Regions from separate parts of the Cellulosilyticum sp. I15G10I2 genome, predicted to be linked through region 1. Evidence: riboswitches for the same ligand, from Rfam matches in the RefSeq annotation. Region 1 holds a riboswitch; the other holds the start of a gene.
The links. A riboswitch is a leader RNA that binds a small molecule or an ion and turns the genes downstream of it on or off. The one in region 1 is predicted to bind cyclic di-GMP.
Positions count from the first base shown of each region.

Region 2: linked by a shared signal. The riboswitch ahead of BN3326_RS06205 (GspE/PulE family protein) and the one ahead of BN3326_RS09685 (EAL domain-containing protein) in region 1 are both predicted to bind cyclic di-GMP.

Region 1 covers NZ_FMMP01000009.1:233,085-238,172, reverse strand. The annotation lists gene BN3326_RS09695 (helix-turn-helix transcriptional regulator) at 1-354, opposite strand, end outside; gene BN3326_RS09690 (SDR family oxidoreductase) at 414-1,433, opposite strand; cyclic di-GMP riboswitch class I at 1,655-1,739, shown strand; gene BN3326_RS09685 (EAL domain-containing protein) at 1,854-4,769, shown strand; gene BN3326_RS09680 (stalk domain-containing protein) at 4,820-5,088, shown strand, end outside.
Region 2 covers NZ_FMMP01000006.1:1,274,270-1,279,357, forward strand. The annotation lists gene BN3326_RS06200 (type IV pilus twitching motility protein PilT) at 1-908, opposite strand, end outside; gene BN3326_RS06205 (GspE/PulE family protein) at 927-2,609, opposite strand; cyclic di-GMP riboswitch class II at 2,952-3,034, opposite strand; lysine riboswitch at 3,288-3,463, shown strand; gene BN3326_RS06210 (Na+/H+ antiporter NhaC family protein) at 3,534-5,088, shown strand, end outside.

The DNA.
Region 1 (5,088 bases):
AATTTCTTCTCTATGTTCTTCTGATATGCTATTTTCAAGTTTAATAAGGGCATTTTTTAATTGAGATGCTGCATGGGTATCCTTCTCTGGCTGGATGCCCATGCTTGAAAGTAAAAGGTTAAAGACATCTCCGCTTCCTAAGACGTTTGAATTTATTTTATAGCCCTCCATAAAAGTATATCCGCCATTAGGACCTAAAATAGATACAATTGGCATGCCTGATTCGCATAATATATCAATATCTCTATAGATAGTTCTTTCAGAAGTTTCAAGTATTTTAGCTAAATTTCCAGCGTTCATAATGCCCCTTGAATCGAGCAACATAATAATACCTAGAAGTCTATGAAGTCTCATAAGTTCACACTCCTATCTTAACTTCAACGTATATAATCTTTATTCACATTCATTATATATTATTGATTTATTTCATTGATTGCATTATTCAGTGTAAAGATGACTCGGTCACACCATCTATCGAATGCGGGGTCTGAGGTTTGGTATTTTGGATGTTCTAAAATGTATTTAACGGTTTGTTTGATACCTTGATCGAAACGTGTTACAGCTGTAAAACCTGGGACGAGGCGTTTTAATTTGCTGTTATCAAATACAACAGAGTTGGCCTTATCACCTATTAGGCCTCCATGATAATCCTGGTCGCTGCAAGCATCTAGAAAGGAGGAAGCAATATGAACGGCATTTAACTTTACCCCTAAAGCATCAGCAACAACTTGATAAATTTGATTCCAAGTTAATGTTTCGTCGGAGGTAATCTGTACAGCTTCTCCAATGGCATGTATATTACCCATTAACCCCACAAAGCCTTTGGCGAAATCACTATTATGTGTCATTGTCCATAAAGAGGTACCATCACCATGAATAATTACAGGTTTGCCTTCTAACATACGCCGCGCAACTTGCCAGCTTCCCTTGGTCCCTTGAACACCAAGGGGGATAGAGCGGTTACCATAGGTATGGCTTGGTCTGATAATAGTAATAGGAAAACCCCTCTCACGATACATTTTCATAAGATAATCCTCACAAGCGATCTTATTTCTGGAGTATTCCCAATACGGATTAGAAAGAGGCGTGCCTTCTGTGATTCTATAATCAGAAAGTGGTTTTTGATAAATAGATGCAGAACTTATAAAAATAAATTGCTTGGTTCTGCTTTGAAACAAGCGATAATCTCTTTCTAATTGCTCAGGCAAAAATGCAATAAAATCTGCTACAACATCAAAATCAAGTCCCTCAAGTAGCTGTGCTGCCTTTTCTTCATCATTGATATCACAAGTAACAAATTTAACCTTATCATTTTTGATTTCTTCTGAATGATTGGCACGATTAAGTAAGTAGAGTTCCCAGCCGAGTTCAATTAATAATTTAGAAATTGCAAGGCTTATTGTGCCTGTTCCGCCGATTAATAATGCTTTCATTGATTATCATCCTTTCATTTGTATAAGAGTATTTTAACTTATACCACAGTTACCATAAAAGTTAAATATATTTAAATTTTAAACCAGTATTAAGCTTACTATAAACCCTATAGTATAGGCTAAGTCAAGTGTTTTCTATTAGTTTTAATGAGGTACTGGCACTTTAGTTATTTAGTTATTGTAATTTACTATAAAAGTATTATAATATTTATAATATATGATGATAAAATAGGCAAACTTATCGAAAGGTAGGGACGCAAAGCTACAAGTCTAAGGTGGAAGAACTATGATGGTTGAGTTGCAAAGTGTGTAATATTAGTTGTACTTACTAATATTTAAAGTTGTGGCTATTTGCAGGCTACAGCTTTTTTGCTTTTTAGGATACTCTGGCTATAAAATACATCTAAAGGAGAGGGCGATATGGCTATGTGGAAAAAAGATATATTAAAAGTTCTTTTAGATGATACAGAAAAACAGGAAGTAAAAACAAAATTTAACCAGCTAAAAGAGAATGTTATTTATGGACAGCAGCTTTGTCACATTGGAAGCTGGACCCATGATCTGCAAAAGGATGAGATTTTTTTCACAGATGAGGTTTATGATATTATGGGGTGTACGCCCCAAGATTTTGATGGTAAACTTGAGAGTTTTTATTTATATATACAAGGGGATGATCTGCAGAGGGTAAAACAAGCAGCAGAGGGTGCTTTAACAGGCAAAGAATATGATATAGAATATCGTATTGTGACGCCGGGTGGAATAGAAAAGTATGTGCATGAAAAAACGAAAGTATTATGTGATGAACAGAATACCCCCATTAAGATGATTGGTATTATACAGGATATTACAAAACAGAAACTGATAGAGAATGAGTTAAAGACATTTGGGGATAATCTGAATCAAGCACAAAAAGTAGCCGGGGTTGGAAGTTGGAAATATGATGTGATAGAGGATCAGATTTATTGGTCAGAGGAGCTGTATCGAATCTATAATATTCAACCATTAGCATTTAAAAAAGACTATGATAGTATTCTCAAATTGATTCACCCTAAAGATCAAGTAAAAGTAGAAAATGCAGTAAAGGATTGTCTAAATGGAAAAAGTTATGAAATTGAGTACCGTATTCCGCAGTCTGATGGACCAGAAAAAATTGTTATTTCTAGGGGGGAACCTCTATTTGGCGAAGGGGATCAAGTTATAAGTATTGTAGGAACGTTACAGGATATAACAGAAAAGAAACAGTTAGAAGAAAAACTGGAAAAAAGTTATAAAAGCCTTGCAAGAGCACAGCATCTAGCACAAATGGGCAGCTGGGAAATGGACGTGGTTCGTGGTAAGATCTATTGGTCTGATGAAACCTATCATATTTATGGTATAACGCCCGGGCAATTTGACGGAACTTTTGAAGGGGCCCTGAACTTTATTCATCCAGACGACAGAGGTATGATACAAAGTAATTTAGAAGAAAGTTTAAAGAACCCCTCACAGGAATATTTCTCGAGTATGGCATTTCGGATTATTAAACCTGATGGTGACGTAAGGAATTTACACAATTTAATTGAGGCGATACGAGATACGGATGGCAGGTTAATTTATGTTTATGGTACAGTTCAGGACATTACAGAAAAAATAAACATGGAAAAAAAGATGGTGCATATTGCAACCCATGATGAATTAACAAACCTCCCTAATCGTTCTTATTTTAAAAAACATATTCAATATTTATGTGAGGATGCCAAGAAAAACTTCTATACATTTGTAATCATGATGTTAGATATTGATGGTTTCAAATACATTAATGATGCAGTAGGTTATCAGCTTGCAGATAAGTTAATTGTTCAAATAACAGAGCGGTTAAAAGCTTTTTTAGGTGAACAGGCATTTATTGCACGTTACTCGGGGGATCAGTTTGCTGTTATTGTATCAAATTTAGAGAGTATAGCAGCATATGAGAATGTTGCTAAAAACATTATTCAGTTATTTTCCCATTCTTTTGAGATAGATACGTATGAACTAAATGTTACGATGAGTGTAGGTATAAGTACGTATATTTATGATGAACAAGATACTGATTCGCTTATAAAATATGCCAACATTGCACTGCTTCGTGCAAAAGAACAGGGCAAGAATAGGTATACTTTCTATTCTCATGATATGGATATACAAAACTACAAAGACTTTACCCTGAGAAATGATTTGTGTAAAGCGATACAAAAGAACCAGCTAAGAGTGTATTATCAGCCCCAAGTTAACTTGCAAACAAGTGAAATTACCTCAGCAGAAGCATTGATTCGTTGGGAACATCCAACTTGGGGGATTGTGTCATCCGATGAGTTTATTGCTATAGCAGAAGAGGCAGGGTTTATTGTTGATATAGGCAAATGGATATTAAGAGAGGTATGTCGTACTTATAAAAGCTGGATAAGTGGAGGTTTTCCAGCTATAAAAATAGCCATTAATTATTCCAGTGTCCAATTTTATGAAAAAGATTTTGTAGAGCATATTAAAGTCATAATCGATGAATTTAAATTAGATCCAAGCTTTATAATAGTAGAAATTTTAGAGAATGTTCTTAATAGCAATTTTGAGCAAGTGATTCATAATATCAAGAAATTACAAGCGTTGGGCATACAGGTAGCTCTTGATGATTTTGGAACAGGTTTTGCATCTTTAGAATATTTAAATAGATTTAAGGTGGATATTTTGAAAATAGATCGCATATTTACTAAGGATATTCCTTTAAATGAAACGACTACTATCATTGTAAAATCTATGATTAACTTAGCGAAGGAACTTAAAATCAAATTAGTTGCAGAAGGTATTGAGACATGGGAACAGCTTGATTACTTGCGAAAATTGAATTGTTATTTGGGACAGGGTTATTTATTTAGCAAACCGATCTCTCAGAATGATTTTGAGATGCTGTTAGCTGTGAAGAAGTGTGGACCTACTAGTGACAGGAATAGGCGAGGCTTATCCCATGAAGAAAGACGCAAGTTCTTTAGGATTCAGTTTACTGAGCTATTACAGTCTGATATGACAATTTTAGAGATTCAAGGAAAAAAAACAAGGGTAGGTAATACCAAAGTATTAGTTAAAAATATAGGGCCGGGAGGCTTGTGTTTTATTTCTAACATAAGATTTCCTGTTAAAAGAGATATGGTGCTTCAATTTACAACACAGCTCCTAGGTAAAGAAATCAAACTCTATGGCTGTCCTGTGTGGGCGAATGAGGTAAATGGAAATTTATATGAATATGGCCTAGAATTTATTTTTGATGAAAAAGAGAGAACGATCTTAACAAGGATATTAAATCAACTTCAAATCATTAGATAGGTATTTAATGTAATAGAATAATCCGAATGGTTAATGAGGAGGAATGTATCATGATTAGATTAAACTTAAGAAAAAGTGCTGCAATAGGTATGTGCTGCATCTTTATTTTATCAGGTACAGTATGGGCTGCACCAAGTAATACGGGCATTGGTATTCAAGTTAATGGGCGGTGGCTGTTAATAGATGCAGAACCGTTTATTGAAAATAATAATATATTGATCCCTTTAAGAGGGGTTATGGAAAACTTAGGAGCCAAAGTTGAGTGGCAGCAAGAGAGGGGGAGTGTTGCAATTCATAAAGAGGCAATTCATATTGAGTT
Region 2 (5,088 bases), on a different contig from region 1:
TGTGTTTTACCCTCTCTTATCATATTGCTAATAGCAGGATTACCGACCATAATTTCAAGTGCTATACATCTGCCTTTTACATCTGTACGGGGAATAAGCTGCTGTGAAATAACCCCTTTTAAAATATTAGAAAGCTGAACTTTAATCTGCTGCTGCTGATGTGGCGGAAAAACGTCTATAATCCTATCTATAGTCTGTGGCGCCCCTATCGTATGGAGCGTACTTAGTACAAGATGTCCCGTTTCTGCTGCCGTAATAGCTGTGGCGATTGTTTCCTGATCCCGCATCTCACCGACTAAAATAACATCTGGATCTTCTCTTAAGGCAGCCCGCAAAGCTTCTGAGTAATTCTTACTATCTATACCAATTTCTCTTTGATTCACAATACTATTTTTATGCTTATGCAAATATTCAATAGGATCTTCGAGCGTTAAAATATGCCCTTTTCTTTTTTCATTAATATAATTAATCATCGTTGCAAGCGTTGTTGACTTACCACTGCCTGTAGGTCCAGTTACAAGGACCAACCCCCTCGTATTATTAGAAAGTGTTTCTAAAATATGTCTAGGTAGTCCTAGTTGTTCCATAGATGGAATATTAATACCTACTGCCCTTAGGGCTGCAGCATAAGTACCTCTTTGCTTAAAAACATTGACTCTGAATCTTCCAATCTGAGGAATAGCGTAAGAAAAATCTACTTCTCCCCGTTCCTCAAATTTTTTACAGATACTTTCATCCTTCATCAACAACTGTTCTATAAGTTCTTTAGACTCTTTTGGCCCAAGAGCCGGCATATCCAAACGCATAAGATTGCCATTGATCCTTAGCGTGGGTGGAATACCTGTTGTAATATGAAGGTCAGACGCACCTCTATCATTAACGATTTCTAATAAGGCATCTATATTCATCATTTATCTCCTAACCCTCTACTGTTCATAAGCTATTCTTAGCATTTCTTCCATCGTAGTATGTCCACGGAAAACATTATAATAAGCATTATCCCACAAGGTACGCATGCCTCTTTCAACGGCTTTCTCTTTAATCTCATCCGTAGTTAAACTTCCGGCTGCTATGGCCTCTTGAAGCATATTATCTAAAACTAATACTTCATGTACGGCAATCCTGCCCTTATAGCCTGTATGGCTGCAAACACTGCATCCTCTAGGTTTATAAACTAGCGTACCCGCTTTAATTTTATAAATGAGCTCTTCTGTAGGTGTTACAGTGTGTTTTGTCTTGCAGTTTGGGCAGACCTTTCTAACTAAACGCTGAGAAACCACGCCTTTTACAGCTGCCCCTACCATAAAGGGTTCGGTACCCATATCAATAAGCCTCGCAATAGAACTTGCTGCATCATTAGTATGCAGTGTGCTAAGTACAAGATGTCCCGTTACCGCTGCTCTTATAGCAATACTGCTTGTTTCACTATCTCTCATTTCTCCTACCATGATTATATCTGGATCTTGTCTTAATATAGATCTTAAACAGCTTGCAAAGGTTAACCCTATTTTAGTGTTTACAGCTACTTGATTGATACCTTCTATCATATTTTCAACTGGATCTTCTACTGTCACTATATTAATATGATCATGATTGAGTTCTTTAAGTGCTGCTGAAAGCGTCGTAGATTTACCACTTCCTGTGGGTCCTGTAACCAAAATAATACCATGTGGATTTTTAAGCAGATTTTTAATCTTTTCAAAATCTTCTGGATGGAAACCAAGATCTTGTAATCCTAAGTTAGTTCCATTGCGGTAAATAAAACGAATAACTGTTTTTTCTCCGTAAACAGTAGGTAAAACACTTACACGCAGATCTACTTGCTGTCCATTAGAGTATTTTGACATTCTGCCATCTTGTGGCAGTCTTCTCTCAGCAATATCTAGACTGGACAAAATTTTAATTCTTGTTGTGATGGCATTAAGCATTTCTTTCTTTACGCGTTCCATTTCATGGAGCTGCCCATCAACTCTATACCGAATACGTACGTAATGTTCAAAGGGTTCAACATGCAAATCTGATGCCCCCTTTAAAATCGCTCTTTGCAGAAAATTATTCACTAATTGAATCATAGGTGCATTTTCTGCATTTTCATCTACTTCCTCTAAAATTTGTTTATGGCCTTCTTCTTGTAGCTGCCTCTCTGCCTCAAATACAATATTTTTAGTCTTAGCAGAAGTATAGGTTTGGTTAATAAGATTTTCGATCTCATGGGCTAGAGCAAGCAGCGGTATTATCTCCATTTTAGTCGAAAGCTTCAGGTCATCAAGCGCAAACATATCCAGAGGGTCTTTCATTGCAACTTTTAGTTTGGTGCCATCTAGCCCTACTGCAATAACAGTATATCTCCTTGCAACACCTTCAGGTACTTTAGATGCAATGTTATAATCTATTGTATATTTTTCTAAATCCATATGCGGAATGCCTAGCTGAAACTCTAACGCCCCTAATATGTCCTTATCAGTAATAATTCCCTTCTCAACTAATATCTCACCTATTTTTTTATTGGTACGATGCTGTTCTTCAATCCCCCAGTCTAATTGCTCTTTTGTAATCATACCCGTTTCATAAAGCAAATCACCTAATCTTTTTCTCTCTACCTTCTTCATAGGCATCTCCTTACACTCTATCTTACTTACTTTTAGCATTATTCACTCATTCTTAACATTTAAATCACTATTTTTTATATTTTGATACATACTTTGTATATTTTTAATTTTATTATAAGCGATTTTAATCATTTTACCAAGACTTTTAGAAAAATTAACCATCTTTAACATTTTCATCTAAATTTCTACAAAAATTTTATACTTTCTTTATTATGACCTATCCATTTTTTGATTTATAATCTTCACCATACACCCCTATAAGTTGGCAATATACTTATGCAGCGTCATTTTTATGTAAACTTTAGCGCGATTTTTAGATAAAAAAAACCAACAATTAGTAGACTAATTGTTGGCCGGTTGCACCATAAGCTCCAATTCTCCAGGTGCCCATCTACAGAGAATTCTTCATTGCTTCCAACTTTTTTCCGATTATATATTGCATTAAATAAAATCTAAAAATCTTTCTTTTTATATCAGAAAAAGCCAAAATATATGAAAACATTATCTTTTTCTTAATAAGGTAAATTATAACATATTTTTTCACTTTTAAGCAAGCAAACAATTAAATATTAAATATCAAAAAATTTTGCTATTTATTGATATATCTAGCGTTCTTAAATTGACGTATTGCATATAACATGATAAATTATATAGGAATAACATATCATTATGTTAGACTAAAAGGATAGAGGTGCGGTACTTATCAGTATATATACCAAGGTGAGCACAGTGACGTATATAGAAAGGAAGTATTGCCGAAGCATAATCCTATTGCTTAAATGGATTATGCTGGTACTAAATAAAATATATTTAGTACTGTCATACAATATTTTGTATGGAGAACTATCTACCATGTGAATTTACATATGAATCTCACATCCTTTTTGTTCTATACACATAAAACTAAAAAGGAGGATTTATGTTATGAAAAAAAAGAATTTTAAGGTACTTCTCACAATGATTTTTTTTATCACCCTTTTAGCAGCCACACAACTTATGGCTTCTGATGCTGTAGAAAATGCCAAGGCGGCCAATGCACTTAAATATGGCTTTTTAACACTCATTCCACCGCTTACGGCTATTGTACTTGCTTTTATTACAAAAAATGTTATTACTTCTTTATTCCTTGGTGTTTTATCAGGAACATTCATGCTTGCACTTAATGATAACAATGTTTTCGCATCTATTTATGTTGCTTTTGAAAAATTTACTTATGCAGCACTTGGGTCTCTGGCTGATTCTTGGAATGCCGGTATTGTCCTTCAAGTACTGACAATCGGTGGTCTTATTGCACTTATATCTAAACTGGGCGGGGCAAAAGCTGTGGCTGAATCCCTTGCAAAACATGCTAAAACGGCTAAAAGTTCTCAGCTTATCACCTGGGTATTAGGCCTTTTTATCTTCTTTGATGATTATGCTAATTCACTTATAGTTGGTCCTATTATGAGACCTGTTACAGATAAACAAAATGTATCCCGAGAAAAATTAAGCTTCATTATTGATGCAACAGCTGCACCTATTGCAGGAATTATGTTCGTATCCACTTGGATAGGTTATGAACTAAGTGTTATAAAAGATGGTTTTGGCCAAATAGGTCAAGAGATTTCACCATTTAATGTATTTATTGAAACGATTCCTTTTAGATTCTATAATATTTTAATGTTACTTTTTGTTGTTTTTCTTGTAGTAACACTTAGAGACTTCGGTCCTATGTATCAAGCTGAAAAACGTGCAAGACTTACTGGTAAAGTTATAAAAGACGGTGCCGTTCCGCTTATCGGCAATGAACTTGATGAACTTGTACCTAAAAGTAACGTAAAACTTTCTATATGGAATGCTATTATTCCTATCGGTTCATTAATTATAGGCTCTCTTCTTCTATTTTATTTTAACGGCAGAGGCGCAATCTTAGGTGGCGATGATGCTGAGATGATTGCCATACTGCAAAATTCACCGCTTTCTTTTGTAGCTGTTCGTGAGTCTTTTGGTGCTTCTGATGCGGCAATTGTTCTTTTCCAAGCTGCACTTATCGCTTCGATTGTTACAATCGTTATGGGGCTCATTCAAAAAGCATGGACACTTAAAGAATCTTTGGATATCTGGGTTATGGGGATGAAATCTTTACTTATAACAGGTGTTATTCTTATTCTTGCCTGGTCACTTTCTGGCGTTATTAAAGAACTTGGTACAGCACACTTTTTATCTAACTTCTTAGAAGGAGCTATTCCACAGTTCTTACTGCCTTCACTTATTTTTATCTTTGCTTGTATTATTTCTTTTGCAACAGGGACAAGCTATGGAACTATGGGTATTTTGATGCCTCTAACTATTCCTATAGCCCATCAAATCGGTGGAGGATCTTACGAACTTATTATCTTTAGTATCAGTGCAGTACTTTCAGGTGCTATACTTGGAGATCATTCTTCACCTATATCTGATACAACTATTCTCTCTTCAATGGGAGCAGCATGTGATCACC